Regions from separate parts of the Pseudoalteromonas sp. NFXS53 genome, predicted to be linked through region 3. Evidence: predicted binding sites of a transcription regulator. Region 3 holds the regulator's gene; each other region holds the start of a gene.
The links. Region 3 encodes sigma-54, which starts transcription at its own class of promoters, with help from an activator protein. Its sites were predicted from a motif close to GTTGGCACGNNNNTNGNNT; they were not measured.
Positions count from the first base shown of each region.

Region 1 (10,969 bases), on a different contig from region 3:
AAGGTGTTTACCTTGCACCTTCTGCTTTTGAAGCTGGCTTTGTAAGCTCAATGCACACAGATGCAGATATTGTAGAGACAATTGCTGCCGCTGCAAAAGTATTTAAAAAGCTATAAACAATAAGCGTTTATAGCTTTTAGTTAGAAGCCCACGTTTGTGGGCTTTTTGTTTTTTAAAGAAAAAAATTATTTTTGAACTAAAATTGAAACTTGCTCGGTCTATCTAATACACACAATTAATAAGTGACGCATATGCAAGGATCAAAAACGCTTTTCTCACCCGCTATTTCTTTAATGGCCAACTTGAAATACAAAAGTAAAATCAGTCTAATTTTTGGTATTTTACTTGTTCCTCTTAGTGTCAGCTTATTCTTCTTAAGCTCTATTCTCAGCCAAAATATTGCACTCACACAGCAGCAACAAAGTGGTTTAGCGCTCTACCCTGCGCTTTTACAAAATGTTATGTCTGAAAATAAACAGGCAAATCGTCAATTAGCCAGAAGCAACGGCTTTGATATCACAGATAGCGCCCAACAACACGCGCTCGAACAAGTCTCTATTCAATCAAAACTTGCCATTGATGGCGATATTGCACGCTCTTATATAAATCGCTCTTTGGTTGAGTCTGTTCCGAGCTTGATTGAACAAATAAATCTCACTTCTGAGCAAGCATTATTGGTGATCCAAGCGGGGTCATTTACCCCAGACACCTTTATTGCACTCTCGAATTACAATAAATCATTACCCAGTTACGCTGAACGTTTAGAAGGTAAACTGGCGGTAGCTATCGCAGATAACCAAACTGTAAAATCATCGCTATCACAGCAACTAGATAAGGTTTCACGTTCCGTACAAGCTTTTAAAAATAGCATTCAAAATAATCTGCTTGACCCTGATGAATTACAATTATCACAAAGCCAATTCAATAATTTAAAAAGCGATACGCTTGAACAAGTAAGTATGCTCATCAATACGGCAACACCGCTTTTAAAAGCATTACTAAACGAGCGCTTATCATCTCAACAGCTGATCAGAAACAGTGTTGTGCTTGCTGCGATTGTGTCACTGTTGCTTGCAAGTTACCTTATGTTCGGCTTTTACTTTGCTGTGGTAGACAATATTCGTGCGTTTGAATACAACGCAAGTAAAGCTGCACAAGGTGATTTAAGCGCCAAAGCAACGGCGATTGGTAATGACGAAATGAGCATTATTGCTTACCAATACAATCAAGTACTTGATGCTATGGTTAATCTGCTTGGGGATGTAAAAAGCACCAGTGGCAACTTACAAAATGCCACCAGCAAACTCAATGAAATCAGCCAAAGTACCCGTGAAGATGTCAGTCAGCAGCAGCAAAATATCGGTACTATTGTAGAAGCGTTAGAAGCAATGAATCATGCCGCCACCTCTGTTGAGCATTCAGCCCAAGAGGCAACACAATTAGCAAGCACAGCGGCAAGCCACGTAAAACAAGGCAGCCAGAACACCACAGAACTTGCTCAGCATATGACCATGTTGCAACAAGAGTTTGAAGAGAGTCGACAAGCACTTGATAAGCTGGCACAAGATAGCCAAGACATTAGCAAAGTCAGTGTCGCAATCAGTGAAATTGCTGAACAAACAAATCTATTAGCACTCAATGCAGCTATTGAGGCGGCGCGAGCTGGTGAGCAAGGCCGAGGCTTTGCAGTTGTTGCCGATGAAGTGAGAACTTTGGCCAAGCGTACTCAGCAGCAAACCGAAGAAATTCACACCATTATTAATGCACTTCAACAAGCTTCAAATACCACACAAGACAAAATGCGTCGAAGTGTTGAGCAAATGGAGCAAGGCGTACTTGCAGCAGAAAAAACCAATCAGGTGTTACAAGAAGCGCAAACCAGCATGGTCGACATAGATAATCAGGGCCAACATATTAGTGTGTTAGTCCAGCAACAATCTCAAGCCACTCAACAAGCTTTGAGTGATGCGACAAGCATTAACAATGTTGCTCAACACACTCTTGAATCAGCAATTGCTACTCAAGATGATGCCCATGCACTTGCAGCAATGAGCTCTCAGCTTGAAGGTGCGGTTAAGAAATTCCAGTTTTAGTGATGCTGTTTAGCCCTTTTATCATCGTTAATGCCAACGCCAGTTTAAGAACAAGTTGGCGTTGGGTTGAACAGTTCCCGTCTAATAGGTAACTGTATAACTTTACCGCAACTTGGTGCAGCTTGTCGGCCTGTTTTTGGGTTTACAAACGCCCAGCGCACACCGTCCGGTCTTTGATCAGCAATTGCCTGCGGATTAAGTGGTTTCAGATAGCGAATGTATAGCTCAAGCGCACCACTAGACCCAGTCAAACCTGTTGGCTTGTTATCATCTCGTCCGAGCCAAGTCACCGTCACTGTATTGTGATCAAACCCCGCAAACCAGCTATCTCTTAAATCATTACTGGTGCCTGTTTTACCTGCAAGCTGAATAGACGGGAAGTGAAGATTAATGCGTTTTGCAGTGCCATCTTTGGTGACTCTTTTTAAGCCGTAATTTGTCATATAAATCGATTCTTCAGCAAAACGTTGCTCTGAGCGCGTTCGATGTTCATACAATACTCGCCCAACCGAATTGGTCATAGCAGCAATACTGGTAAGTGGCTGATAGCGACCTTGCCTGGCAATGGTGCTATACATCTGTGCCACATCAAATGAAGAAAGCTCTAGAGCACCAAGAAGTAACGAAGGGTATTGCTCAACCTGCTGCTTAATGCCTAATTCACTCAGTGTTTCAGCGACTTTATGCACGCCAATATCTAATCCTAGGTTGACCGCCGGAATATTAATACTTTTACTGAATGCTTCATAAAGCGGCATTTTGCCTCTAAATTTATGATCGAAGTTTTCAGGGGTCCATACATCCCCTGAACTATCTTTGACCTCTAGCGGTCCATCTTCTAACAATGTCCCCAAGTTATGTGTATTTTGCTCAAAAGCAGTGAGATAAATCGCTGGCTTCACCAAAGAGCCCACTTGTCGCTTGGTATCGAGTGCGCGGTTTAAGCCACTAAAGCGCATATCTCGACCAGCTACCAAAGCAGACACACCCGCTTTCTCAAGGTTGACTGAGAGCATCGCGGTTTCAAGCTTTTCAGTTTGATATTTTCGCTCTAGATAAGGTAAACCTTTGCGTACAGACTCTTCCATCGCGGCTTGTTTTTGCAAGTCAAAGTAAGTAAATATCCTCACACCAGCATTAATGACTTGCTGATCAGGTAACAACTCCTTTAACTCTCGATTTACCAACTCTAGGTAACCTGGGTAATTTTGTTGTCGGTCACGGCTTAAGGGCTCAACTTTAATAGGCCTTTCAAGTGACTGACGATATTCATTGGTACTTAAGTAACCATTTTCAGCTAGCAGCCTGAGTACCAGATCACGTCGTTCTTGGGCACGTTCAGGGTAACGTCTCGGGTTGTAATAAGAAGGCCCTTTGACCATAGCCACTAATAGCGCAATTTGGTCAAACTCAAGCTCATCGACAGGCTTTGCAAAGTAAAACTCTGCAGCCAGCCCCATACCATGCACACCTTGATTATATGCTTGCCCTAAATACACCTCGTTTAAGTAAGCTTCTAAGATGGCATCTTTGCTATATCTGAAGTCTAAGATCATCGCTATCAAGGCTTCATTGATCTTACGCGTAAGAGTTCGTTCTCGAGTTAGATAGAAATTTTTAGCTAACTGTTGAGTCAATGTGCTGCCACCTTGCACCGTTCTTCCAGCTTTAATATTGGTATAAAGCGCTCTAAGAATAGACATAACAGATACACCATGGTGTTCATAGAAGTTTCTATCTTCCACAACCAGTAACGCATCTTTTAAAATAGTGGGAAATTTATCGAGAGGAACAAACTCTCTGTCTTGCTTTGAGTCATTACCAATACGAGCTATTTGTACGGGCTCTAATCGAGCTTTAGGCACTCGCCTACCAGACTCATTGACTATGCTGGCTAATTTTTTACCGGCAAAATTTAAGGTAAATACTTTGCCTTGCTCAACCCCATCATAAAACTCAAAAGCGCGTCGATAAATACGGATAGTTCGCCCTTCAACCACATACTGACCTGTGCGACTAAGCTGATTTACTTCTGAATAATTTAAGCGCTTTAATTCCCAAAGCACTTCTTTTTCTGACAAATATTGATCAGGGCGGAAATCCATCGTTCGGGCATAGACCTGCACCGGCAACTGCCATTTATTCCCTTCAAATTGCTTAGTCACTTTGGCATCAAGGTAAATCACATAAAACGCTAACACCGCGATAACTGCGATACTGCCTTTCCAAAATAAACGCCAAAGTCCTAGCAAGGTTCTTTGTTTGAATTGAGCAAATCTACCTTTTGACTGTTTTGTAGTTTTATTCGTTGTTTTTTTTGTGCTTTTCGATTTAGGCGCAGCGCTTTTTTTCGGTGTTGCTTTTTTTGTAGACGATTTTGGGGTAGGAGTCTTTTTTTCGGCCATGCCTTTATTCACGAATGGTTAATGCCAATTTAATCACCATAGATTACCTTAGATTAACAAGACCTGAAAGCCTAACTCATTGCTAAGTTAGGCTTGATTTTATTCAGTTTTCAAAATGCACACAGTGAGTAACTCTCATCACATGAACACCACTCAGTAAATCTTAACTCGATACTTCTGATATTTGTTCTTCACTCACTGTGTGCAAATTGAAACTTTGACAACTATTGACCGCGAACCGTAACAAACTCCGGATAAGCATCAACACCACAGTCATGTTGGTCCATACCTGACAACTCTTCTTCTTCGCCAACTCGAATACCCATTGTTGACTTTAAGATAGCCCATACAATGTAAGAAGCGATAAATACGAAAGCAAAGATACTGACTAGACCAATTAACTGTGTCACAAAGTTCGCATCGCCATTTGAAAGTGGTACTAACATGATACCTAATGCGCCACAGGTACCGTGTACAGAAATCGCACCTACAGGGTCATCAATCTTAGCCTTATCAAGGAACACGATACTGAATACCACCAGTGAACCACCTAATGCACCCAACAGTACTGCCAGAATCGGTGATGGTGAAGCTGGCTCTGCCGTGATTACAACTAGACCCGCTAATGCACCATTTAAAATCATAGTGAGATCTGCTTTACCCCAAAGCACTTTACAAACTAGTAGTGCAGCAATCGCACCTGCCGCTGCCGCAGCATTGGTATTCACAAGAATTTGACTCACAGCAACCGCATTCGCTTTATCTGCAATGAATAGTTGGGAACCACCGTTAAAACCAAACCAGCCCATCCACAGAATAAACGTACCTAGTGTTGCAAGTGGCATATTTGAACCAGGAATTGGATAAACTTCACCGTTCTTACCATATTTACCTTTACGAGCACCTAGCAGTAATACGCCCGCTAATGCCGCTGCCGCACCTGCACCATGAACAATCGCAGAACCTGCAAAGTCTACAAAACCCATTTCAGATAAGAAACCGCCGCCCCAAGTCCAGAAACCTTCGATTGGGTAAATTAGGCCTGTTAAAACAACGGTGAATGCTAAGAAAGCCCATAGTTTCATTCGCTCCGCAACTGCACCTGATACAATTGACATTGCCGTTGCCACAAATACAACTTGGAAGAAGAAATCAGCTTCTAATGCATGAGTTGCATCATCTGCGGCACTACCAATGAGCGCGCCAAAATTCGGCACTATGCCACCAGCTGTATTATCGACGTACATAATGTTATAACCCACCAGCAAGAACATAGTACAAGCGATGGCATAGAGCGCGATATTTTTTGTTAGAATTTCAGTGGTGTTTTTTGAGCGAACTAAGCCCGCTTCAAGCATGGCAAAACCCGCTGCCATCCACATAACCAATACGCCAGAGATCAGAAAGTAAAAAGTATTTAAAGAGAACTTGAGTTCTATGATGCTGTTTTCCATTGTTATTGCTCCTAAATCGCTTCTTCGTCGAATTCACCAGTACGGATACGTACAATTTGGTCTAGGTCATACACAAAAATCTTACCGTCACCGATTTTTCCGGTGCGAGCGACTTCACTTAAGGTGTTAACAATACGCTCTGCGTTTTCGCTTTGTGTTGCGATTTCAACTTTGATTTTTGGAATAAAATCAACTTGATATTCAGCACCTCTGTAAAGCTCAGTGTGACCGCGTTGACGACCAAAACCCTTTACGTCAACAACCGTCATACCTTCTACACCTAGCTCCGATAATGCTTCTCTGACTTCATCAAGTTTGAATGGCTTGATGATAGCGCTGATCATTTTCATATTGCCCCCTTCGACATTGTGATGCGTTATGTTGGCAATGAATAATCAAGCTCTATACCAAAATTAAAACTTTAAAAAATACATAAAGTTAACAATTTAAGAACATTTAAAATTAGATAAAATGCACCAATTAAGTGCGTAGTTATGCAAATTGAACTGAGCTGGTGCATAAATTTCAATCATTTTTACACCCATCTCAATTTGTCCATACTTGGACTCATAAACTTTGCATATTCAGTAAGAGCAGAACATTATTTAGTTTCGGAGGACATCAAAAAATGAAACTAAAAACCATCATCATCAGTGCAGCATTGCTGATAAGCCATGCGGTCAATGCAAGTGAACATAGCCGCCAAATCGACATAGACAACCAAGTTGTCTCAAAACATAAAACTAAGATTCTTGGTGAAAGAATTAACTACACTGCGACCACAGGAACTCAGCCTGTCTGGGATGAAGAAGGTCATCCAGTTGCTACCCTACATTACACCTACTACAAGAAAACCGACGTTAAAGATTTAAGTAAGCGCCCACTGCTAATCTCATTCAATGGTGGCCCTGGCTCTGCGTCAGTGTGGATGCATATTGCTTACACAGGCCCTAAAACTCTAAATATCGATACTGAAGGTTATCCGGTTCAACCTTACGGTGTACAAACCAACCCTTACTCAGTTTTAGACGTAGCTGACATTGTTTTCGTAAACCCAGTGAATACTGGCTATTCGCGTGTTTTACCAAACAAAGATGGGAAAATGCCTAGTAAGGCAGAGCAGAAAAAGCGCTTCTTTGGTGTAAATGCTGATATCAAATATCTCGCCGAATGGCTAAACACTTTTGTGAATCGCAACAACCGCTTTTTATCACCTAAGTTTTTAATTGGTGAAAGTTATGGTACTACACGTGTATCAGGTCTTGCTCACGAGCTACAAAACAGCCAATGGATGTACTTAAATGGCGTAGTATTGGTTTCGCCTACCGATATTGGCATTAAACGACAAGGCCCTGTAAAGGCTGCGAATCGCTTACCTTACTATGCGGCGGCGGCTTGGTACCACAAAGCGTTAGCGCCAGAGCTACAAAATAAAGACTTGTTAGATGTATTAGACGAAGTTGAATCTTACACCATTAATCAATACCTACCAGCATTGGCAAAAGGTGCATTTATCAGCGATGCTGAAAAGCAACAAACAATTAAGCAAGTTGCTAAGTTCAGTGGTTTATCAGAAACCTTTGTCGCTCAGAACAATTTAGATATTCCGACCAGCGCTTTTTGGAAAGAGCTACTAAGAGACAGAGGTCAAACGCTTGGCCGCTTAGACTCTCGTTATTTAGGTATTGATAAACGCGATGCTGGCAGTCGCCCTGATTACTGGCCAGAGCTAACCTCATGGCTGCACTCTTTCACACCAGCCATTAATTACTATCTACGTGAAGAGTTAAACTACAAAACCGATATTAAATACAATATGTTTGGCTCGGTTCATCCATGGGATCGCAGTAATAACAACACCGGTGAGCAACTACGTTTAGCCATGGCGCAAAACCCTTACCTTAATGTGTTAGTGCAAGCGGGATACTATGACGGTGCAACCAATTATTTCGATGCAAAATATACAATGTGGCAACTCGACCCAAGTGCAAAAATGCGTGACCGTTTAAGCTTTAAAGGTTATCGCTCAGGCCATATGATGTATTTACGTCGTGCTGATTTAGAGCAATCGAATCAAGACTTACGTGAATTTATTCAAAACGCCCTACCGAATGGCAAATCAGCTAAGTACTAAAAACTTATACCATGGCCTTATATCTTGCTTATAAGGCCCCACCTTCATTCGCATGTCTTTAAAATTTGGGTATACTCAAAGCATTAGCGAATTTAAGGATGTTTCCATGACTGACAAATACCGTGTTGTATTTGCCGGCTTCGATAGCAGCGTGAGTGAATCAGCCGCCATCGAGCAGCTCAGCTTAAAACTTAAAACAACGCCACAAAAAATCACAGCGTTCACGCAAGGCAAATCTTTATTTGCCCCCAGCGAAAAAGCCAAATGCCTTAAACAAGTAAAATTATTGGCCAGTTTCGGCTTACATGCCAAGCTGCAATCAGCTGAGAGCAATGCAAATAGCGTCAGTTCAATTCAAAACTCTAAAGATGAACGCATTCTAGAAGCCCTTGATTACATTACTTCTAGCCTTATTCGGATCGAAGAACGCTTAGAAGAATTAGAGCAACGTTTACCTTCACAAGAGATCGTGAAAGAAAATAAAGTCGAAGATGATTGGCAAGAAGACGACCTATTTGATGAACTTGAACTTGATCCCCCCCCTAAGCGCAGTAAAAAAGTGCAATATGGTCTTGGTGTTGTACTCATCATTCTGTTGATCATATTAGCCATCGCACTTGCTTTTCCTGAACTAGTCGCCTTTTAATATGAGTAAAATTCATAATTCGAAAATATCGCGTACTGAAATCAGAAAAAAAGTACGCGAAGCTAGAAGAAATCTAACTCCATCATTTCAAAAACAAGCTGAAGAAAATTTAACTATTAATTTTTCTCAACACATAAACCTCCCTAAAAAGGCCAGAATAGGGCTTTATCTAAGCAATGATGGTGAACTTAACACAAACAAGCTAATTCAAGAACTTAGGGTTAAAAAACATCAAGTTTACCTACCTATAATTCACCCTTTCAACGGCACCTCATTGCTATTCCAGCAATATGAAGAAAACTCACCCATGGTGGCTAATCGCTATGCTATCTTGGAACCTAAGCTGAATTGCAGCCAAATTTGCCCGCTTCCTGAATTAGATATTTTGCTAATGCCCTTAGTTGCATTTGATGAGCAAGGAAATCGACTTGGAATGGGCGGCGGCTACTACGATAGAACATTGGCAAAGCACTATGCTGAACAACGTGAAAAGCCTAAGTTAATTGGCCTTGCTCATGATTGTCAGAAAGTAGAAAGCTTACCAATAGAAGCATGGGATGTGCCTTTACAGCAGATTTTAACACCGACGAAGTTTTACCAGTGGTAAAACTTCAACGTTAAACGCTTAAAACACGTCACTTTGCCTACGATTTCGGTATACTTGCGTTGACAACTTTTGACAACAACCTTGGAACTGAAATGACTCAAGACGAAATGAAAAAAGCAGCGGCGTGGGCTGCACTAGAGTTTGTAGAAGAAGGCACGATTGTAGGTGTTGGTACAGGCTCTACGGTAAATCATTTTATTGATGCGTTAGGCAGCATTAAAGATGACATTAAAGGCGCAGTATCTAGCTCAGAAGCTTCTACTGAAAAGTTAAAAGCACTAGGCATTGAAGTTTACGAGTTAAATGATGTGGCTAAGCTAGACGTGTATGTTGATGGTGCTGATGAGATCAATGCACATAATGACATGATCAAAGGCGGCGGCGCAGCATTAACCCGTGAAAAAATCGTAGCAGCAGTAGCTGATAAATTTATTTGTATTGTTGATAACACCAAACATGTAGAGACTTTGGGTGCATTCCCACTACCAGTTGAAGTGCTCCCTATGGCACGCAGTTATGTGGCAAGAGAACTGCTTAAACTAGGTGGCGATCCAGTTTACCGTCAGGGCGTGATCACTGACAACGGTAATGTGATCTTGGATGTTCACGGTTTAGAGATCAACGATGCAAAGCAGCTTGAACAACAAATTAACCAAATCGTCGGCGTAGTTACCAACGGCTTATTTGCTGAGCGCGGCGCAGACATCGTTATCACAGGGACACCAGAAGGTCCTAAAATTGTAAAATAGGAATGAGTCATGAGTAAGGTTTCTTTAGCAAAAGAAAAGATCAAAATACTGTTGTTAGAGGGCGTACACCAAAGCGCAGTTGAAACCCTAAAGCGCAATGGGTATAGCAACATTGATTATGTTAAGACTTCCTTACCTGAAGATGAACTCATTGAACGTATTTCAGACGTTCACTTTGTGGGTATTCGCTCGCGTACTCACTTAAACCAACGCGTTATTGATGCAGCAGAAAAACTGGTTGCGGTAGGCTGCTTTTGTATTGGTACAAACCAAGTTGACCTGCAAGCGACTAAAGAGCGTGGTATTGCGGTATTTAACGCGCCATTCTCAAATACACGTTCAGTTGCAGAGCTCGTACTAGGTGAAATTCTTTTATTACTTCGTGGCATTCCACAGCGTAATGCTATGGCTCACCGTGGTGAGTGGTTCAAATCAGCTATTGGCTCTTATGAAGCCCGAGGTAAAACCTTAGGTATTATCGGTTACGGTCACATCGGCACTCAACTTGGCATTATGGCCGAAAACATCGGTATGAAAGTTGAATTTTACGACATTGAAGACAAACTCACTTTAGGTAATGCTCAACAAATTCAAAACCTAACGCAACTTTTACAGCGCGCCGATGTGGTAAGTTTGCACGTACCAGAAACACCATCGACTAAAAACCTTATTGGTATGGCTGAGCTTGAAGTGATGAAGCAAGGTGCGATTTTAATTAATGCTTCTCGCGGTACAGTGGTCGATATTGATGCACTATCAGAATCTCTAAGAGATAAAAAGCTAGCTGGTGCTGCAATCGACGTATTCCCCGTAGAACCAAAATCTAACGATGAAGAGTTTGTTTCTCCACTGCGCGAATTTGATAACGTGATCTTAACGCC
Region 1 is NZ_JBWVBR010000014.1:16,218-27,186, reverse strand. Features, by position in the region: gene hemL (glutamate-1-semialdehyde 2,1-aminomutase) at 1-116, shown strand, start outside; gene AC1HJP_RS14680 (methyl-accepting chemotaxis protein) at 252-2,093, shown strand; gene mrcB (penicillin-binding protein 1B) at 2,138-4,498, opposite strand; gene AC1HJP_RS14670 (ammonium transporter) at 4,723-5,952, opposite strand; gene AC1HJP_RS14665 (P-II family nitrogen regulator) at 5,964-6,302, opposite strand; gene AC1HJP_RS14660 (S10 family peptidase) at 6,581-8,086, shown strand; gene AC1HJP_RS14655 (hypothetical protein) at 8,193-8,732, shown strand; gene AC1HJP_RS14650 (5-formyltetrahydrofolate cyclo-ligase) at 8,734-9,339, shown strand; gene rpiA (ribose-5-phosphate isomerase RpiA) at 9,432-10,088, shown strand; gene serA (phosphoglycerate dehydrogenase) at 10,098-10,969, shown strand, end outside.
Region 1: the regulator sigma-54 is predicted to act here: its motif matches at 6,346-6,364, upstream of AC1HJP_RS14665 (P-II family nitrogen regulator).

Region 2 (10,969 bases), on a different contig from region 3:
TTAGATGGACGTTACAACTTATATGGCATGTTCGCACACCATAATAATACGGTTTCTTGGGCCGAAGGGTGGGCTGAGTTCTTAACCAAAGGTCAGTATAACAAGCGTAACTTTGATGCCATTGCAGGTAAGACTGTTCCGTCACTGCGCAGCATTTTATTCATGGAATATGGATTTGATAATTTGTATCCATGGAGCTACTTAACCATGCGTTACTTGGCTGAAAACCATAAACAAAGTGTTTTGGCGCTTTCAAATGCATTGAAGTTAAGTGACAGCACGCAGTTTGAAACACTACTGGGTCAAATTGCGACAGACCATAATGATGACTTTATCAATTGGATGGTTGCAAACACCGACGCGGTTGCACCAGGCGTACTACCAGACCCTGTTGCAGGTGTATTCTCTGGTTGTGAGTTATTGACCACTTATGAGCGCGGCACGGCAAAAGCAAGTGTTTCAATCACTAACCCGTATGCTGAGCCTGTGACTTTGTACTGGGTGAACCCAGCAACAGGTGCTGCGGATTTAGCTAACCCATATGCAACCTTGAGTAACGGCGAAGTATATAGCGCTGATTTTTGGTCTCAAGGCGACCGTATGGCAGTTATGGATAGTCAAAATACCTGTTTAGGTGTGGCGGCGCTCACTGAGCTAAACAGTGATTATGTGATCACGCAAGCTATGCTACCAACGACAGATTCTGGCACAGACAACGGTTCTGGCACAGACACTGGTTCTGGTACAGACACAGGTTCTGGTACAGACACTGGTTCTGGCACAGACAATGGTTCTGGCACAGACAATGGTTCTGGCACAGACAATGGCTCTGGCACAGATAATGGCTCTGGCACAGATAATGGCTCTGGTACAGACACAGGTTCTGGTACAGGTGAAAACCCTTGGGCGCCAATTGCGAACTGTCCAAATACTGAAACAAACAGTGCCTATGACATCGCAATAAATGAAAAAGTTTGTATGACGGGCTCAGCACCTAAGTACTTCACAATGACAGTACCTTGGGATGCTTCAACCGTTACCATCGGTCTTATGGGCGGTGAAGGTAATGTAAACTTATATGTGAACAATGAAAGTAATGCTTGGCCGACGTCTGCTGCAGCTGATTTATCGAGTACCAATGCGGGTACATCTCAATCAGTTCAGTTTACTGCCAATGCAGGTCAACAGATCATGCTTCAGCTTGATGGCCAATTTACTGGTGTGACATTCCATGCCTTAGTGCAAAGTAATGAGCAAGGTGGTGGCAACTCAGATCCAACACCAACCGATCCAAATGACCCATTTGTAAATAATCACCCAGAGTTAAATGATGGCTTACCTGAAGATGAGTCTCGCTTCTTAGGCCTAGATGGTCAGGCTTTGGTTGAGCGTATTATGGCGTCTAACCCGCAACATGTGGGTGCCGTATTCAACATTAAATCGGGTCAGGCAAGATACTTATTCAGCGAATCTAATATGATGTCGGTGATCAGTGAGTTACGTCGTCAAGCGCGTACTATTGATGAGTATAATGCCTATAAAGTACAAGGCTTAATTTACTTCTTACGTGGTGGGTTATTTGTACAGTTCTTTAATCCAGATCTTGTGCCTGCATACTCTTCATCTATTGAAGTAAACCTAAAAGCGGCAATGCAGGATTTATTTGCAAGCGCTGGCATTTACGGTGAGTCAAACGACCAAGCATTGGCATTACAAGAGCTATTAACGCTGACTGACTCAGCTGAGATCCGTGCGCCATTCTACGATAACTACATCAATATTTTAGAGATGTTTGATGAAACATGGGCGGCTAAGCGAAGCCGAATGGCGGCTGCTAATGCCATGATGACCGCGTTTTTCCGTGCTTCACAAGCAGCGCCAAATGGTGATGCAGATTTCATCGCGCGTATGCAAGATGGCCGTTTACTAGATACCATGTATCGCTTCCAACGTGATAATCGTTATTTACTGCAAGCAGACGATAACTACTTCATTAAAAATGTGGTGAATGAGCTTGCGCGTTTCTTAAGTGTGCCGTCATTAAAAGATCAGGTTAAGCCAATGGTTAAGAACATTTTGGCATCAACCAGTCAGTATGATGAAACCGCGCCGTTATGGGTAAAAGCAGGCAGCATGGCAGATACATTTGACCGTCAAGATTGTGGTTACTATGACATCTGTGGCTTTGCATATTACTTAGAAAAAGAAACCTTAAAGTTTAACTATCAGTGTTCAGATACATTAAAGATCCGTGCTCAGCAGATGTATAACGATCAAGCTCAGTGGATCTGTGAAGTATTAGGTCAGCAAGAAGCGCACTTCCACAATGTATTAAAGACGTACAACATCCCTGTGGCAGATGACTATAACGATGCACTGGAACTGGTTATTTTCAACTCGTCAGAAGATTATCGCGACTATGCAGGTACATTCTTTAACATGGATACCAACAATGGCGGTATGTATTTAGAAGGTGCACCGAATGATCCGAATAACCAAGCGCGTTTTATTGCTTATGAACAAAATGGTGATGACTACTTCCATGTATGGAACCTACAACACGAGTATGTTCACTATTTAGATGGTCGCTTTGATTTATACGGTGACTTTGCACAGGGCTTAACCGCTGCTACAACTTGGTGGACAGAAGGCTTAGGTGAGTACATTGCATATCAAGACGGCTATAACCACGCAATCAATGTTGGTAAAGCGGGCAATGTAGCACTGTCTACTATTTTCACAAACACCTATGAGTCTGGCCAAGAACGCATCTATCGCTGGGGTTATTTAGCCGTACGATTCATGCATGAGCGTCATTCAAGTGATGTGGCACAAATCCTAACCTACTTACGTAACGGCGAGTATCAAGCTTATCAGCAATACATGGATGAGATTGGAGCACGTTATGACAATGAGTTTGCAAATTGGGTTGCGTCATTAGCTGAAGGCGTAAGCGGTATTGTTGAAAAAGGCCCGGACGATTCAGTGGCTGTAAACTCTGGTGAATTAGGTAACTGGGCGGGCGAGCCAGAAACGATTGGTACCGATTTCACGCCATGTTTGGCAACCGATGCAGCAAACGCATATGACTCAAGCAATAACGAAATGAAAAAAGGTGTAACTGTGGTTGAATGCATTTCACCAAGTACATCAAGCGCAAACTTTGTGTTTGCCAATTCAGGCTCAGAGCCGTTAACGCTGCGTATTACCACACAAGGTGGTTGGGGTAACCTAGATATCCTATACAAAGGTGGTAACTGGCCAACACGCAGTGACTACACAGCCAAATCAGGTGGTCACGGCAATACAGAATCGATTGACCTACAAATCGATGCCAATGAACACTGGCACTACTTCTCTCTTGACGGTCAATTTGGCGGCGCCAAGATGACCGTGGAGATTGTTGAGTAACCCTTCAACAGAAGTAAAAATCAGTTTCATTATTTGATACGTCCCTAAAGCCACTCGCAAGAGTGGCTTTTTTGTTTTTAGCATTTTATCTAAGGAAGCCCGCAATTAAATTAAGTTTCAACGAAGTAAGGGCAGTAAAAACAGACATAAAAAAAGAAAGCATATGCTTTCTTTTTTGCTTAGTTTGTATTTAAAAATTAGCGCCGGTTGGCGGTATTTTACCATTATGTGTTTTAGGCCTTTGATGGTGTTCATGGCCGTGCTCAAGCTTTTCGTTATGGCCATGACGACTTCTAGTTTGATGGTCCGGTTGCAATGGGGGGGCAGAAATATTAGGGCTAACTGGTGCTGCTTTCATTGCAGGTGCCTGAAAATCAGGTGTTTTGTGCGCCATCGCAGTAATTGGTTGCTTGAACTCAGTACTTTGTGTTGGTAGTGAGCTGGGTGGCGCATTTTCCTTATGCTGACTAGTTAATACAGAAGGTTTTAATGGTGCTTCTTCTGGTTGAGAATTATGCGTGAAAATAATGATGCTAGACACCGCCATTAACGCAATAGGAATGACAATTTTATTCATACGACACCTCTGAATATTGTATACATAAAATCTATCACTTAAGCAGGTCTAAACCAAGTTTGGCATGTATAAAATTGTAAATATATTAATGATAAAAAGTCACCATTAAGTAAGATTGCTTGCTAGTATTAACTTAGATCATTACCCCAAAGGAATTTGTGCATGATGATGCACACGGATGAACAACTAACCACATCACCGCTGCAATTTTACCGACGTGCATTTTGGGTTGCGCTTGCGATTACGATTATGCTGGCAGCAACACTGACATTGCACTTGTATAACCTTAAACTGCAACAAACATTTACTCAGTTCGAAACCCACTATGAACGGCTTAATAGCCAGTTAGATAAAACGCTGATGGCCGTTGATAATATATTTCTCGCCGTTAATGTGAGCTTAGAGCAACCTCTTAGTTACGAGTTTTCTCAACCTAAAACCTCTCCCATTATTCGTCATTCAAATTATTATTATCAATCTTTAGGTAAGCACTTTGGTGAGTTGGTCGGCTATGGTGATTTAACAGGTGTTGATTTATCGCATCCATATTGGCAAAAAGTAATGGCATTAGGTGGCGTGTTTAATACTTCTTTGGCTTTGCTTGAGCCTCTTGAAGCAATAGCTTACGTCAGTGATAGTGGTCTAGTTTTTGTCAAAAGAAGGCATACTCAGAACAGTGAGCTTTTGAGTAAAATTGTTTCAGGTAGCTTTAGAGTAAATACAGACCCTTCTAAATTTATTGTCAGTCAGCGATTGGAAATAGCAGGTAAAAGTTACTTTGCGTTCTCTAATCAGCGTATTTCAAGTTCACGTGCTCATACATTGATGATCTTTGATGCGAGCAAGTTCCAGGCATTATTCTTTGACAAATCACAACCAAAAGCTGAAGTTTATTTAACCGATAAATTACATCGGAACTTAATTACAGACTTGTCATTGGGCGAGCCTTTTTATCCAGACCAAGGTGAAATTGCACCATGGCAAGACGGGGTTATATTTTATAAAAGTGAAGCATCGCGCTCGCTTGATGTCGTTATGAGTGTGTCTGAGCAAGGCTTTGCAGAATCTATTATTTATAGTCTAGGGCTAGAATTTAGTTTCATTTTATTATTTATTTTAGCAACTTACTTTCCCTTGCACTGGCTTTGTGAACAAATATTTGTAAGACCATTGAAGGAGCTTTTCTCATTTATTCAGCAGCCCGAAAATCACTCCAATACTTATATTGTGCCTAAGCTTTGGCTGTCTGAATTTAAACAAATTAAAACCATTCATCAACGTCGCGCACAGTTATTTTCAAGGGTAAAAGAAGATCATCAAACGCTCACTGATCAACTCCAACAGAAGCAGAAGTTTCTGGAGCTTGCAGGGCAAGATAAAGAGCGACAAAGTGCAGTATTGAAAGGGGTATTAGATGCGGTGCCAGATGCCATTTATTATAAGAATACAGATGGCGTATTGATTGGCTGTAATAGATCTTTCGAACGCTTGCTCAAAACAAGTAAGCTAAACTTGCTTGGCAAAGACTTTAATGATTTTGACGAACATTTCCTTGCAATAACGGATATCGAAGCAAAAGTTGTAGAGCAGCACAAACCCTTATCTCAACAAATGAGTGTCGAGAATAGTACTTACTTTGTTACGGTCGCGCCTTTTTTCAGTGAACAACTAGGTGTAATGGGGTGTGTCGGGGTTTTACGTGATATTACTGAGCACCAAAAAGCACTGCAATCTTTGCAAGTGTCTGAATCTAACTTTAAATCTGCTATTGAGTATGCACCTAATGGGATCGCGCTTGTAAAAGTAGATGGCACTGTAATGATGTTAAATAAGGCCGCTGAGCGTTATTTAGGGTGTAGTAATAAACAAGGGCAGCACGTATCTACACTATTTGGTTATGAGAATTATCAGCAAATTTCTCAGGTATTAGAGCATTTATCAAAGCACAAACAGTCTGTTGATCAGCTGAGTTTGACACAATCTGGAAACTATCCGTTTCTCGATTTGCGTGTGTCTTTGGTATGCGACAGTGAAGAAATGCCAAAGTATTTTGTGATCCATATTCAAGATATCACAGAAATTACTACGTCAAGGATGGAAGCCGAAAGAGCCACACTAGCCAAAAGTCGTTTTATTGCCAACTTAAGCCATGAAATCAGAACCCCACTCAATGTTATTATTGGGCTGGTTGACATGGTAAAACGGGCTGTTACAGAGAAGCAGCAGCAAAGTCGCCTAGACACTGTCACGCATGCCGCTGAAACCTTGTTAGAGATGCTGAATGATATTTTGGATTTTGCCAAAGTTGAAAGTCATGAAGTGAGCATAAAAAATAACGACATTATTGTTAGTGAACTCTGTGAAAATCTTCAAGAGTTAATCGAACCGTTGGCAAACAAAAAAGGGCTAGCAGTTTCATTTAAAGTTGATGAAGATGTATGGCCTTGTTTATATGGTGATAAACAAAAGCTTACGCAAATTCTGTTGAACTTATTGAATAATGCTGTGAAGTACACACAAAAAGGCACGGTTAGCTTTGCGCTGAGTCTCACTAACTCTGATGCTGAGACACAAACCATTCAATTTTCTGTTAAAGACACAGGCATAGGCATTAAAGAAAGTGACCAAATAAAACTATTCGATGCCTTTACCCAAGTTGATGATAGCCTGTCTAGAGAACATGAAGGAATAGGCTTAGGGCTTGCCATAGTAAAACATGAAGTTGAGTTATTGGGGGGCGAAATCGCCTTACAGAGTCAGTTAGGTAAGGGCAGTGAATTTTACTTCTCACTCACTCTGAATAAAAAGCTGTCCTCAGATGTAAAAGTCGCTAAATCGTGTGTATATTTTGGCGTAGCAGTGCCTAATTTACTTGAAGATTTTGGTATATGCACAATACAAGAAGCGGATGTACTGCCAGATAATAGTCGTTATTTGATTGTTGAAAAAGGCAGTTTACCTAAGTTACCACTTACTCTTTTGAGCTCAATGACAGGCCTTAGACGCATTTATGTGAACCAAGCAGAGCCGCAAGTAAACGACATAGATTTGGCAGACATATCTTTGCACTGTGAAGAAGGGGCATTTCTTCAATCGTGCTTATCAGATATATTTTTCAAACCTCAAGAAGTGGCAGTGTTACCTGAGTCTCTTGAGTATGAAGCTAATAATCCAAAGCCTCAAAGCGGTTATCAAGGTGCATTATGTTATGTGGTCGATGACAATGACATAAACTTAGAAATCGCTAAAAATTTATTGCAGCAATTGGGCGTCAGTGTTGTTGTCAGTCAAACGGCAAAAGATATTTGTGATGCGGTCGATAACCTTAGGCCCGATATTATTTTTATGGATATTCATATGCCAGAAGTCGATGGCTTCCAAGCAGCAAAGCAACTCAATGATTATCAGTATTTAAATGAGATCCCCATTATTGCCCTAACTGCAAATACAGAAATCTCTTCTCAACAAGAATATTTGCATTCTTCGATGCAGGGATATATTAATAAACCTGTAACCATTGAAGAGTTAGAGAAAATATTGGTTAAGCATGTAAAGCCACAACGTAAGTTTTTTGACGAAGCTTTTGCGCTTCAGCAAATGATGGGTGAAACCACATTTTTAGATAATATGATGGTAAAGTTTCTTGAGATGTGCGAGAAATACATAGCGCAATTAAAATCAAATGTAGAGACTAAAGAAATGATTTTATTAGCGCATAGTATTAAAGGGGCATCAGCTGGGTTAGGGTTTGAACAATTAGCAGAAGCTGCGAAACAGCTAGAAGCAGAGTTAAAGCAACAACAAAAATTAGTAAACCCTAAGTTAGTCGTTGAGCTTGAAACGCAATTAATAAAAGTACAAGCGTTTCTGAAAAATAGAGCAAGTGGGTGTTAAATGGCAAAAAGTGCGCATATTTTAATCGTAGATGACGATCCGCTTAATCGTGTCGTATTAGAGAACACCTTGTCTGATGAGTACAGTATCTCACTGTGCGCAAGTGGTGAACAAGCGGTCAGTTTTCTAGAATCCAATACGGTTGATTTGATTATTTCAGACATCCGTATGCCAGGTATGAGTGGCTATGACTTGCTTGAAAAGTTAAAAGAAAAGCAGAGTACTTATTCTATTCCATTCATTATTATCTCTGCGAGTAACAGTTACAACGATGAAGCTAAAGGGCTTGAAATGGGCGCAATGGACTATATTACCAAGCCATTTAGTCCAGTCATTGTAAAAGCAAGGGTGAAGAATCACTTAGCGATTAAGCAAAAGAATGATTTACTCGAAAAGCTGGCTGCGATTGACGGTCTAACAGAGATCCCCAATCGTCGATTATTAGACGAAACTTTAGCCAGCTATTGGCAGGATTGTTCACAAAGCCATGAGCCCTTTTCTTTATTCTTAGTCGATATAGATTATTTTAAAGAATTTAATGATAACTATGGTTATGCAGCGGGTGATGAGTGTTTAATTAAAGTCGCCCAAGCTTTGAATGAGAGCAGTCATATATATGATGGTTTCGTTGCTCGATATGATGGAGTGCGATTTGCAGCGCTACAAAAGGGTAAAAATAAAGAGCAAATCTCACTGTTTGCAAAACATATGCATGATGTTATTGATGCGTTGAAAATCCCTCATAAAAGCTCGCCAATTTGCGCTCATGTCAGCATTAGTATTGGCATAGTAAACATAGAGAAGGATTTTAATGGTAGTGATCAGGATGTATTGAAGATTGCTGATGACGCGCTTGTGAAGTCACATATGCAACAAGAAAGGGTAACAATATTAAGCCGTTAAAAGAGTTTAACGGCTTAATGAAATACTTATAAAATTTGCAGTAGTGCTGATTGACCAAAACCAATTAGCTTTTCATCCTTAAACACCAGTGGCGTGCATTCGTCTTTTGTTACTTTGCCATCAGAGTGTTTGCTGTTTGTTGCAAAGTAAATCACTTTGAAAACACCTTCATCTTTTTTCACTAACTCTGTAAAGTCAGGTGTTGGGAATTGACCAAGTACTTGGTTGTAGTCGGCACCTAAGTCTAGGCTCGCTATAGTTTTACGGTTTTCTTCTTGCTGATACTGCCAGCGATTACCGTTGTGATTTGACGCCCAGCCTGGCTCAACGCCATCATCAGAAACAGCCACAATACAGCCTGAAAGTAATGGTGCACTTAGCGCAGCAACAAGTAATAATTTTTTCATTGTAGATTTCCTTAAAAATTCGTTTCAGATAATTTGTTCTTATTAGAGCAATATTGTTGCCAACTTTAAAAGTCTTTATTTTACAATTGCCTGTTGTTTTTTATACAGATTTTTAAGTGTTGACCCTTCTAAATTTTAGGGTAATTCACCAACTTTTAGCTAATTACACAACAACATTACTGTCTCTGCCATTGTTAAAGTTAACAATATTATTTGCGATTTCTTTCACTAATCGTTCAATAGATTCTTTCGCCGCCCAAGCTGTATGTGGGGTCAGTATTAAATTGTGACCTTGATAATTGGCAAGGGGATTGTTTGCTTGTGCAGGTTCAACAGATAATACATCAAAGCCTGCTCCTGCAATTTGGTTATTTGTCAGAATTTCAACTAAAGCCGCTTCATCAACTATACCGCCTCTGGCTGTATTGATCACAAAGCTGGTAGGCTTAAGCAAACCTAAGGTTTCCCTATTGAATAAATTTCGGGTCTCATCATTAAGCGGGCAATGAATAGATAACACATCGGCCACCTTTAACGCTTCGATGAACGCTGTTCGGCCAGGGCGAATATCAGTAGCGTTCGGTCTTTCAGCAATAATGACCTGTGCGCCAAATGCTTCAGCAACTTTGCCAACCGCTTGTCCTAAGCTACCATGACCAAAAATCACAAAGTTTTTACCCGACAATTCAGTGATCGGATAATCAAGACGACAAAACATATTACTTTGTTGCCAAAGACCATTCGCACAATCTTGCTGGTAGCGGTGAATATTAGTCATTAAGTTGCCAAGTAGAGTAAAAGTATGTTGCACGACTGATGGGGTTGAATAACCCGCGACGTTACAAACACGAATGCCCAATTCTTTAGCCGCATCAAGATCAATGTTATTAGTGCCAGTCGCAGCAACACAAATGAGTTTTAGATGAGGCAATTCAGCTAAGGTTGTAGCGTCTAGCACCACTTTATTCGATATTACAATGTCTGCATCTTTACAGTGAGTAAGTACCTGCTCTTTGTTCGTGTTTTGATATGTAACCAATTCACCAAGAGCCGACAAAGGTACTAGGTCAGTATTGGCGAGTGTGGCGGCATCAAGTAAGACAATCTTCATAAATTTAATCTGCTCTGTTGACCTTGGAGTTTACTCAAAGGTTTATAATGTGCTTAATAAGTCGGGAGTGTAAGATGAAAATAGGCGAATTAGCAAAGCGTTTAGATATTAGTAAGGATACTTTAAGGTATTACGAAAAGCATGGCCTACTGAGTTTTAGTGAACGCAGTGAGTCAGGTTATCGTATTTATGGTCCTAAACATGAAAAACAAATGCAGTTTATTTTAAGAGCAAAAGCAGTCGGATTTAGCCTTAAAGAAATTCAAGAATTGCTAGCAATTAAGGTAGAAAAGCAACATCACAGCTGTGGCGAAGTGAAACAACTCACTTTGCAAAAAAGACAAATTGTTCGTGATAAGATAGCTGAATTACAGCGTTTCGAAAAATCTCTATCATTGTTGGCAGATGCTTGTTGTGGCGGCTCTGAGCTTGCGACTGGCTGTTCAATTTTAACTACCTTGGAGGCAGCGGATGACATTGTTATCTAATTTCTGGTCTTTATTTTTAGTTTCAGCCCCTTGGTTAATGTTGGGGTTATTACTGGCAGGCCTTTTAAATATCTTCATACCTAAAAACTTTTTACAAAAGCACTTAGGCAAAGAAGGTGTGTGGACGACCATTAAAGCGGCTTTAATTGGTGCGCCAATGCCTTTGTGTTCCTGTGGT
Region 2 is NZ_JBWVBR010000004.1:137,668-148,636, forward strand. Features, by position in the region: gene AC1HJP_RS06900 (collagenase) at 1-3,411, shown strand, start outside; gene AC1HJP_RS06905 (hypothetical protein) at 3,602-3,988, opposite strand; gene AC1HJP_RS06910 (PAS domain-containing hybrid sensor histidine kinase/response regulator) at 4,151-7,882, shown strand; gene AC1HJP_RS06915 (GGDEF domain-containing response regulator) at 7,883-8,785, shown strand; gene AC1HJP_RS06920 (DUF3192 domain-containing protein) at 8,812-9,192, opposite strand; gene AC1HJP_RS06925 (D-2-hydroxyacid dehydrogenase) at 9,356-10,303, opposite strand; gene zntR (Zn(2+)-responsive transcriptional regulator) at 10,378-10,791, shown strand; gene AC1HJP_RS06935 (SO_0444 family Cu/Zn efflux transporter) at 10,775-10,969, shown strand, end outside.
Region 2: the regulator sigma-54 is predicted to act here: its motif matches at 9,238-9,256, upstream of AC1HJP_RS06920 (DUF3192 domain-containing protein).

Region 3 (10,969 bases):
AAATGATTCAGTTCAGGTCGGTGACGAAGTTGAAATGTGGGGAGAAAACTTACCAGTAGAAGAAGTGGCACAGTGTGCTGGTACTATTCCTTACGAACTGCTGTGTAATGTCACGCCAAGAGTGAGTTATCAATACATAGAAGATAAAAAATAAGCGGCCATTATGCCGCTTATTTTTTGATGTGAAATCAATAAAGTTCGCCAGACAATGTGGCAATAATACTTCTGCCGCCGGCGTAGTCTCTGTGCTCACCTAAATACACACCTTGCCACGTCCCCAACATGAGTCGCCCATGACTAATTGGAATAGTGATCTGGCAGCCAAGCGTGCTTGATTTAATGTGTGCAGGCATATCGTCGTCACCCTCATAGTCATGCTTATAATAGGGCTGACGTTCAGGTACAAAATGATTAAAGTGGCTTTCCATGTCCATACGCACCGTAGGGTCGGCGTTTTCATTGATTGTTAAACTGGCTGAAGTATGCTGCAAGAATAAATGCAAAAGGCCAACTTGGTAATTATGGATCTCAGGAAGTTGTTTAATAATGTCATCGGTAATTAGGTGAAAGCCGCGAGACTTCGCGGCTAGGGTGAATTTAGCTTGTTGCCAACTCATAGCTTATCGAAGCTCACCTCGATATTGGCATTACCGTCAGCTGAAGTGAATGGCATAATAATTTTAGCACCTTCACATTTGTGCGTAATGGTGTGTCCAGGGCCCGATACAACAATCGGTGTTGCCATATCAAAGTCATAGCCTTTTTCACCGAGTAAATTTTTTGCACCGCCAGTGACCATGTTAGTGATTTCACCCACCATATCTGTCACTTCTTCATTAATTGTATCTGGGCGCTCGCCAAGCATGCGCTCCATGATTGTTAGTGCTAGTTGCTCATCAAAGGTAATAGAAAAAGAACCCTTAGTTTGTGGCCCTACCATACCGATCAAGCCCGATACATCACCTTGCGCAACTTCACCTTTTTTGATTTTTGGTTTACCAGGTGTCAGCTCTGTTTGAGCCATCGTTGCTAAGACATTTATTAATGATGATAAAAAAGGGTTTATGAACTCTACTTTCATGTGCTGTTCCCTTGATTCTTAATTATTCAGTTCTAGGTTAAGTGTAGTGGTTTAATTGCATAACTGCACTTAGTCTTTACACTTTTCACACTTGCCATGTGCTTCTATTGTTTGGTTACTTACCTGAAAGCCTCGCTCAGACGCTAAGTTATTCAGTTCATGCGAAATTAAACTTGAATGAAGCTCGTCAACATGCCCACAATCATCACAGATCAACAACTGTACAGGATGAATATGGTCGAAATGATGACACAGCATAAATGCATTGGTGCTCTCAATTTTATGGATAAAACCAAGCTCAGATAAAAAGTCTAAAGCGCGATAAATCGTGGCAGGTTTTGCTCCAGGCTCAGAGACTTTTAATTCTTCTAAAAGGTCATAGGCACCCACGCCGCCTTGCTTAGCAGCAAGTAGACGGAATACTTTTTCACGGATCGCCGTAAAACGTGCGCCACGGTTATCACAGACTTGTTTTGCTTTATCGACTAATTGTTCAACATTCATACTTTAAAATCCTTACACTGCCAAACAATACTATCACATTCTTTAAAATAGTCTTGTTTTCGTGATGATTTATTCCGATATCTCAGCAGGTTTAATCATCTTCAAATGGTGACAAGAGGGCAAATAAAATACTTAAAGTGTTATTTCACGGTAGGCAAACTCTCAGCCTGCCAAGCATTCATGTCACCGCTTAAGTGTAAAAGGTTAAATCCATCTTTAGACAGCGTACGTTCAAAGATTCCCGCTCTACGACCTGAACGGCAATATACAACAAGCGTTTTTTGTTTTAGTGAATTGAGTAAATCCTGATGCTGTTCGATCTTATTAAAAGGAATGTTGATAGCCCCTTTTACATGCCCTGCTGCAAATTCTTCAGGGCTTCTGACATCGATAATTTGATGCGGCGTTGCAGACATTTGATTAATTAGTAGTGCCTGTTGCGATATTTGCTCAGTTTTACCTAAAGCAACGAAACTACATAACAGTATTGAAAGTAGTAGAAAAAAACGCATAGTTATCTCCTATTTATATATTGAGTAATCATACATATAAAATGAAGAAAAGGTTTATAAGTTCAAGAAGAAAATCTAGCAAAATTGGCTAAATAAAGGGAAATACCTTGGAAATTAGAAAGCCCAGTTCGCACTATGAGCTGGGCTAGAGTATGAAATGAAATTACTTCTTCGCAGGAAAGATGCTGATTTCAACACGTCTATTACAAGTGCGGCCAGCTTTGGTGCTGTTATCGCAAATAGGGAGAGACTCACCCAGACCTTCGGTGAATAAACGATTTGCAGCAACCTTTTGGCTTTGTAGGTATGCCTTTACTGAGTTCGCGCGCTTTTCAGAGAGAGCTTTATTTAATGACTCGCTACCGGAGCTGTCAGTATGACCTTCGATTAATAGCTGAGTGTCAGGATACTCAACAAGTACTTTCGCAACACCGTCTAGTGTCTGATAAATTGAAGTGCTTAACTTGTCTGAGCCAGAATCAAAGCCGATACCGTTTTGCATAATTAATACGAGCTTATCTTCACCCACTCTTTTTACTTGAACACCAGAGTTCATTAACTCTTCGCGAAGTGCAGCTTCTTGCTTATCAAAGTAATAGCCAACACCTGCACCGATCGCACCTCCGGTTGTTGCGCCAATAAGCGCGCGCTTTCTACGATCATCTGCATCTTTACCGGTTGCTAGACCTACGATGGCACCCGATACTACGCCAATAATGGCACCTTTTGTTGCTGAGTTTGTTTCGGTCTCACCTGTAGTCGCATTTTGACGCTGCGACATTTGACAACCTGAAACTAAAATTAATGCACTCAGTGCTACAGCTAATTTTTTCACGTAATGTTCTCGACTTGATGTTTTGGTTAAAATAAACGCATAGAGTTAGAAATGAGCTAGTGCCTAGATATTAGGCTTTAAGCAATTAAAAACGTATATATTGTAATATGAATAATGAGTTTAAAAAGCTTTGATTATAAAAAGATGAACTTGAATGAAGTATGAATATAGCAGTAAATGGTGGCCCCACCTGGACTCGAACCAGGGACCTAACGATTATGAGTCGTGTGCTCTAACCAACTGAGCTATAGGGCCATTTGAAGTTTTTGCTTTTTGTATTTCGTCCTGAAGCTGTTTTCCGGTCTCGGAATCAACGCACAGGGTCGCTTCGCTAATATCCCTGTGCTTCCTCGACGTTTTCTTTTTTCAAAAGAAAACCCAAATGAGCTGTAGGGCCATTTAGAAGTGCTTGAAATCGAATGGAATCGTAAAAAGCGCAGGCAGTATAAAAATTTTTATAGGGCTTGTCACCACTTAAAGTCGAAAAAATCTACTTATCTTGTTCAATTGCTTAATAAAGAATCATTTTTTTAAAGGTGGGAAACTGCGGCTAACTGTTCAACCGCAGTAAGCACACTTCTCAATTAAGGCATCATGACTTCTTTAAGATACTGGAATAGGTCTTTGTAGCCTTTTGCTGGCTTTTCGGCTTTGGCTTCTTTCGCTGCTTGGCGAACTAATTGGCGAAGTTTTTGTCTTTCCAGAGACGGGTACTGTTCTAAAAGCTCGTTAATTAAACTGTCACCGTTAATAATTAACTCATTTCTGGTTGATTCAATCTTGTTAAGTAAAACATCGGCCTGATTGTTTTTGTTCAGCATTAACTCAATCGCAGCTTCAATGTCGGCGACATTGTCTGTAAGGCGGAGTGTTTTACTGATGTAGTTAATATGACGGCGGTACGCTTCAGACTTTGCTCTGATCTTGTCAGCAACAACCATGGCTTCTATAAGGTCATCGCTTAGCGGTAACTTATCACGCTGCTTTTTACTCATAGCTGCTAAATCGATAGCTAGCTGTTGGTACTGCTGTGCGTCACGTTTAAGCTCGCTTTTTGAAACGTAAATAATTTCTTCTTCAATAACGGGTTTCTTTTTTTTAGCCATGGTGCGGAGTTTCTATAAAAATTTTGTGGATTATAACAATTATACGTCATAAATGCTGTGCCTTGATAAGGCGAAGTCGAATATGTGTGTTAGCATTTAGATATTAAAGGTGTTTTTAGAGAGCATAACTATGAAATCTGAGCAGCAAAGTGCGATTTTTACTCAAATAGATGAAGTCAAACAGGCCGTATCAGAGGCGTTGTCCCACGCAACAAAACTAGGTGCAACAGCGGCTGAAGCAGCAATGTCGAGCACTTCGGGTCTATCTGTTAGTACGCGCATGGGAGAAGTTGAGACCATTGAGTTTAACCAAGATGGTGGTCTTGGGATTAGTGTGTATGTGGGCAATCACAAAGGCTCTGCATCAACTGCTGACCTGAGCCCTAAAGCGCTTCGCTCTGTGGTTGAAAAAGCCATTGATATTGCAAAGTTTACTTCGGATGACCCTTGTAATGGTGTAGCTGATAAAGCTTTGCTTGAGATGTCTCCGCCAGATTTAGACTTGTATCACCCTTGGGAAGTAACGCCAGAGCAGGGTGTTGAACTGTGTATTGAAGCAGAAAAAGCAGCATTAGAGTTTGATGAGCGTATTGTTAACTCAGATGGTGCGAGTTTTTCTAGTCATGAAGGCTTGCGAGTTTATGGTAATACCCACGGCTTTTTAGCGGGCTTTCCGAGAACACGTCATAGTTTAAGTACCATGGTGATTGGTCAAGATGGCGAGCAAATGCAGCGTGATCATGCTTATACTCTTAGCCGTGAGCAGTCTGGTTTAAAATCTGCAGAGTCTGTCGGTCTTGAAGCGGCTGAGTCAACCATTGCTCGTTTGAACAGTAGAAAAATTGCCACTATGAAGACGCCTGTGGTGTTTCGTGCGGATGTTGCGAATAGTTTGTTTGGGCATTTGGTTTCAGCTATCGGTGGTGGTGCGCTATATCGTAAGTCGAGCTTCTTGCTAGACTCTTTGGGTAAGCAAATTTTTAATGACAAAGTAAATGTGTCAGAGCGCCCACATTTATTGAAAGGGTTAGCGTCTAGTCCATTTGATAGTGAAGGGGTAAAAACGCTGGATCGTGAGATCATTCACGGTGGTGAGTTGCAAACCTATTTACTTGCAAGTTATGCAGCAAGAAAAATGGGCATGACAGCTACAGGCCATGCTGGCGGCATTCATAATTGGTTAGTGCAACAAACCCATGATGACCTGAAAGCTGTGCTTAAAGAAATGGGCACCGGCTTGTTAATCACAGAGCTAATGGGGCAAGGGGTGAATACAGTAACGGGTGATTACTCACGAGGCGCAGCAGGTTTTTGGGTTGAGCAGGGCGAGATCCAATATCCAGTAAGTGAGATCACCATTGCTGGCAATCTAAAAGACATGTTCATGAATGTGCAGGCCATTGGTGGAGATATTGAAGCGCGTGGTAGCGTGCAAACGGGTTCGATATTAATTGAGTCAATGCAGGTCGCAGGTGAATAGGCTTTAATTAAAGTAAAAGCCCGCGAAACTGAGCGGGCTTTTTTGTGTCTGAAGCGGGTTAAACTAAGAACCAGGTCGCTGTGCCTAGGAAGGCAAAGATACCCACAATATCTGTGACTGTGGTGAGCACCACACTGCCCGCAAGGGCGGGATCTATATTCATACGCTTTAAGATAATTGGGATACTGGCACCGGCAATACCGGCTGCAAGTAAGTTCATGAACATCGCAAATGCGATCACGCCACCGAGTACGAAATCCCACTGCCATATGGCAACAACACCAGCGATTAAAATAGACCAAAGCACACCGTTTAAAGCCCCGATAGCAAGCTCTTTACCAAGTAAGAACTTCTGGTTGGTGTTGTTGATATGGCCAAGGGCAATACCACGAATAACTAAAGTTAGAGTTTGACTGCCGGCCACTCCACCCATACTCGGTACAATGCCATTAAGCACTGCTAAAATAGGGAGTATATCTAGGGTACTTTCGAAAAAACTGGCGACAAAGGCGGCAAGCAAAGCCGTTAAAAGGTTAATGCCAAGCCAGATAGAGCGGCGTTGGCTACTCTTCAAAACCGGTGCGAAGGTATCTTCTTCATCATCTAGACCCGCCATACTTAACATGCTGTGTTCGGCATCTTCACGAATAACGTCTACGATGTCATCGATGGTGATACGACCAAGCAGTTGCAAGTTATCATCAACGACCGCTGCAGAGATCCAGTTATGACGTTCGAACAGTTGTGCCACGTCACTTTCATCCATAGAAACGGGGATGGTCTCTTTCTCATCATCCATGAGTTCTGCAACCACTTTATCGGGTGAGTTCGTTAAAAGGGTTGCGACAGGTAGCGCTCCGATAAACTGGTTTTCTTTATCGACGACATATAAGTCATCGGTACCATCGGGTAACTCGCCTCGCAGACGTAAATAACGTAATACCACGTCGAGCGTCACATCAGGCCTAATGGTGACCGTATCCGTGCTCATTAGGGCACCCGCAGAACGTTCTTGATAAGAAAGCGCTTGGGTTGCCCTTGCCCTATCTTGGGCGTCCATTGCTCCGACAACGTCTTGGTAGACGTCTTCAGGTAAGCTTCTTAGAACTTCACCTAGGTCATCGTCGTCCATATCCTCAGTTGCGGCTGCAATGAGCTCTGGATCCATTTGGTTGATAATACCAATACGAACGTCTTCAGACAGCTCTTCGAGTACATCACCTTGAATATCAGGATCAACTAATTGCCATAGCTGAGTACGTACTTTGTGCGGAGAAGATTCAAGGAGTAATGCGGTGTCGCAGGGGGGAGTTTCAGCCAGAATACGCCTAACCTGAACAAACTGACCATTGTTTATTGCGTGCGTTACTTGTTGTAATTGTTGCAGCGTATAGTCTTGTTCTAAGGCTTCTGGCATAGGCAATCCATTTATTGGGTGGTGTGCACCGAGAATAAAGGTTTAGGCAGTTAATGTGAGCGCCTAAAAAGAGTGCCTTAAGTTTAACGTAATTTTTGCAGAGTTACCAAGTGCTTGGTTATTCATCTTCATGAAATTTTTGTGCAATTAACTCACCAATGGCTGAGAGTGCGGGCTCGGCATCTGGGCCTTCACAGCAAACTCGAAGCTGCTTGCCATGACTGCTTTCAAGCATGAGCAAAGCAAGTACACTGTCACCAGGGGCTTCTTTGTCATCTTGATAAAGGGTGATCTGAGCATCAAATTGTTGGGCTAATTGCGCAAGCACTGTGGCTGCACGTGCATGCAGGCCACACTTATTTTGGATTAGAAAAGTATCTTCTACCTTGACCATGTTCTAGTCTGCGTCTTGTTCGCGGTGACGTATTTGCACATTGTTATGAGTTTTAGCAAAGCTTTCACCAATGGTTTGAGCAAGGTAAACAGAGCGGTGTTGTCCGCCAGTACAACCAATTGCAATGGTTAAATAGCTGCGGTTATTGCGCTCTAGGTGAGGTAACCAAGTTTGTACAAAGGTTTGGATCTGCCACGTGAACTTCTGCACTATGCTGTGGCTTGCTAAATAATCTTTAACTGGTTGATCTAACCCAGTAAGCGGTTTTAGCTCTGGTTCCCAATGCGGGTTTGGTAAAAAGCGCGCATCAAATACATAATCGGCTTGCTTAGGGATACCATGTTTAAAACCAAAAGATAAGAAAGTAATAATAAGTTGCTTATCTTTTTTGCCAAGGATCTGCTCTCTAATGGTTTCTGCTAGCTGATGTACACTTAAATCTGTCGTATCGAGCAAAACATCGGCTCGTGTGATTAATACATCGAGTAACTTCTTTTCTTCTTTAATTGCTAAATCAAGCGGCAGATTATTTAAAGAAAGCGGGTGTAATCGACGCGTTTCTGAAAAGCGTTTGATCAGTGCTTGGTCATCACTGTCTAAATAGAACAGCGTTGGATTCGCAAAACCGGGTAAGTACTCAAGAATATCATTAAATTCTTGTTGCTCTTTTGGCAGGTTACGAACGTCGATACTGACGGCTATCTTGTCATAGTTATCAGAAACACTTCTGACCAAAGATGGTAGGAGATTAACTGGAATATTATCAACACAATAATAACCAAGGTCTTCCAATACCCTTAAGGCAACGGATTTGCCCGACCCTGAGCGACCACTAATGATGATCAGTTCCATGGATTCCTCTCTGTTAATTAATCTTGAAGTGCAATAAGTTGATAGAGTGCGTCATCGTCTTTTGCATGACGAAGCTGTTTACAAAACTCTTTGTTGTTTAGTTTATCAGCAATTGCAGCTAAGGTCTTTAGATGTTCTGCATTATTACCTTCAGGTACAAGCATTGCCAAGAGAATATCGACAGGTCGGTTGTCTATTGCGTCAAAATCAATACCGCTTTGATTGGTCACTAAAATAGCAAAAATAGTATCAATGCCTGCTAAGCGGCCATGAGGAATAGCAATACCTTTGCCTATGCCTGTACTGCCTAGTTTTTCTCGCGTTAGGAATGCATCTAATATTTCGTGGGCGTTATGTTCAGGAAGGTGTTCGCTCGCTAATTCACTGATATACTCAAGCGCGCGTTTTTTGCTATTAAAAAGGACCGCAGCTTTACTGCAGTCCTTGTTGATAATCGAGCTAAGTTTCATGGTTAGTGTCGAGTTAATTTCTCTTTATGTTTGATAACTTGGCGATCGAGTTTATCAACGAGTTTATCAATAGCTGCGTACATATCAGAGTGTTCATCTGAAGCGAAAATTTCACCGCCATTTAAATGAACGGTAGCTTCTGCTTTTTGTACCAGCTTCTCAACATCTAAGATCACGTGAACGTTGTTTATGTGATCAAAATGCCTTTCTAGCTTTGCAAACTTCGTGTTTACATAGTCTCTTAATGAATCTGTGATTTCTACGTGACGACCAGTTAAATTTAGTTGCATAAGCATTTTCCTTCTCTTGGTTTACGTCTTAAATCAAGCTCTTACGCTGATTTGACGGTGGAATAGAGAGTGACTCGCGGTATTTTGCAATTGTACGACGTGCCACTTTGATTCCCTGTTCTGCCAATATATCTGCAATTTTGCTGTCGCTCAATGGCTTAGCAGTATTTTCTGCAGCAATTAGCTTTTTGATCAATGCTCTAATCGCAGTCGATGAGCATTCACCTCCGTTTTCAGTGCTTACGTGGCTTGAGAAGAAGTACTTCAGCTCAAAAATGCCACGGGGTGTATGCATGTATTTCTGAGTGGTGACACGAGAAATGGTAGACTCGTGCATCTCGACCATCTCAGCAACATCATTCAAAACCATAGGCTTCATTGCCTCAGGTCCATGTTCAAAGAATGCCTGTTGTTGTTGCACAATGCAATTAGTAACTTTCATTAAAGTGTCATTACGGCTTTCTAAGCTCTTAATAAACCATTTAGCTTCTTGTAGGTGAGAGCGAATGAATTGGCTGTCAGTGCTTGATTTTACTGAGCGTGACATTGCTGCGTAATGATCATTAACCCTTATTTTAGGCATACATTCTGGATTAAGCTCAACAACCCAGCGACCTTTTACCTTTTTCACTGACACATCAGGAATAACATACTCAGATTCTTCACGAATAATACTGGCAGCAGGTTTAGGATTAAGGCTGTGGATTAGTGTCATCACTTCTTTTAACTCAGGCTCTTTGAGCTTGGTCTTTTTCATGATAGTGCGGTAATCACGGCTGGCCAGTAGATCAATATGCTCGCTTAACACCATTTTTGTTTCAGCAATGAAAGGCGTATCAGCATCAAACTGGTTGAGTTGAATACATAAGCATTCTTGTAATGAGCGAGCTGCAATACCTACAGGATCAAAGAGTTGAATACGCTTTAATACAGCCTCAACTTCGTCAAGTTCAATTAGCTCTTCGTCATTACCTTCATTAATGCTTTCTAGGAGTTCTTCGGTACTAACAGTAAGCAAACCTGCATCATCAACGGCTTCAACAATGGCAACGGCAATGGCTTTATCGGTTGGGCTGAATGGCGTGAGTTCTAATTGCCACATTAAATATTCGTGTAATGTTTCAGTGGTCTCCCCCTGATAAACAGTTTCGTCTTCAGGCATTGGGCCGCTACTGGTGCTCGGTGCTGCACTCATGTACTCGTCCCATGTCACATCCATAGCGAGATCGTCACTGACAGTGTCTTTACTCAGTGCGGCATCGCTATCGAGTTCGTAATCGCTGGTCGGTTCATCACCGTGACCATCATCAGCAGAATTAGAGAGTTGCTCGATAGAATCAGCATCTTTGGTCGCTTTGTCTGAATCATTGCCATCAGCACTTGGCTCTAATTCCGATTCATCTACTTCGAGTAAAGGGTTGCTATCCAGCGCTTCTTGGATCTCTTGCTGTAGATCTAGTGTGCTCAATTGCAGTAAGCGAATTGCTTGTTGCAATTGTGGTGTCATGGTTAGTTGCTGCCCCATGCGCAGCTGTAGCGATTGCCTCATGTATTTCTAACAATCCTTTTTGTTATTTGGATTATGTCTTGCTTTAACTATAGACGGAATTGTTCACCTAGGTAGACGTCTCTTACGGTTTGATCAGCTAAAACTGATTCAGGCGTACCTGACGCGATTAATTCACCATGTGAAACAATATAAGCTTTCTCACAAACATCAAGGGTTTCTCTTACATTGTGATCTGTAATGAGGACACCAATGCCGCGGTTTTTTAAATGCTCAACAATTTTCTTTATATCTAACACCGAAATCGGATCAACGCCAGCAAAAGGCTCATCTAAAAGAATAAATTTAGGGTTTGCGGCTAAAGCGCGAGCAATTTCAACTCGGCGACGCTCACCACCTGATAAAGCCATGCCCTGACTGTCCCGAATATGTTGAATATTAAATTCATCTAATAGGTCGTCTAGGGTTTGTTCTCTTTGTACTTTATTGAGGTCTTTACGCGTTTCTAAAATTGCCATTAA
Region 3 is NZ_JBWVBR010000015.1:10,466-21,434, forward strand. Features, by position in the region: gene alr (alanine racemase) at 1-154, shown strand, start outside; gene AC1HJP_RS15260 (secondary thiamine-phosphate synthase enzyme YjbQ) at 189-617, opposite strand; gene AC1HJP_RS15265 (chemotaxis protein CheX) at 614-1,081, opposite strand; gene AC1HJP_RS15270 (transcriptional repressor) at 1,151-1,585, opposite strand; gene AC1HJP_RS15275 (rhodanese-like domain-containing protein) at 1,726-2,097, opposite strand; gene AC1HJP_RS15280 (YiaD family glycine zipper/OmpA-like lipoprotein) at 2,261-2,932, opposite strand; tRNA gene AC1HJP_RS15285 (tRNA-Ile) at 3,111-3,187, opposite strand; gene yjgA (ribosome biogenesis factor YjgA) at 3,517-4,038, opposite strand; gene pmbA (metalloprotease PmbA) at 4,169-5,518, shown strand; gene mgtE (magnesium transporter) at 5,577-6,935, opposite strand; gene AC1HJP_RS15305 (HPr family phosphocarrier protein) at 7,054-7,329, opposite strand; gene rapZ (RNase adapter RapZ) at 7,333-8,181, opposite strand; gene ptsN (PTS IIA-like nitrogen regulatory protein PtsN) at 8,199-8,651, opposite strand; gene hpf (ribosome hibernation promoting factor) at 8,654-8,941, opposite strand; gene AC1HJP_RS15325 (RNA polymerase factor sigma-54) at 8,970-10,490, opposite strand; gene lptB (LPS export ABC transporter ATP-binding protein) at 10,538-10,969, opposite strand, start outside.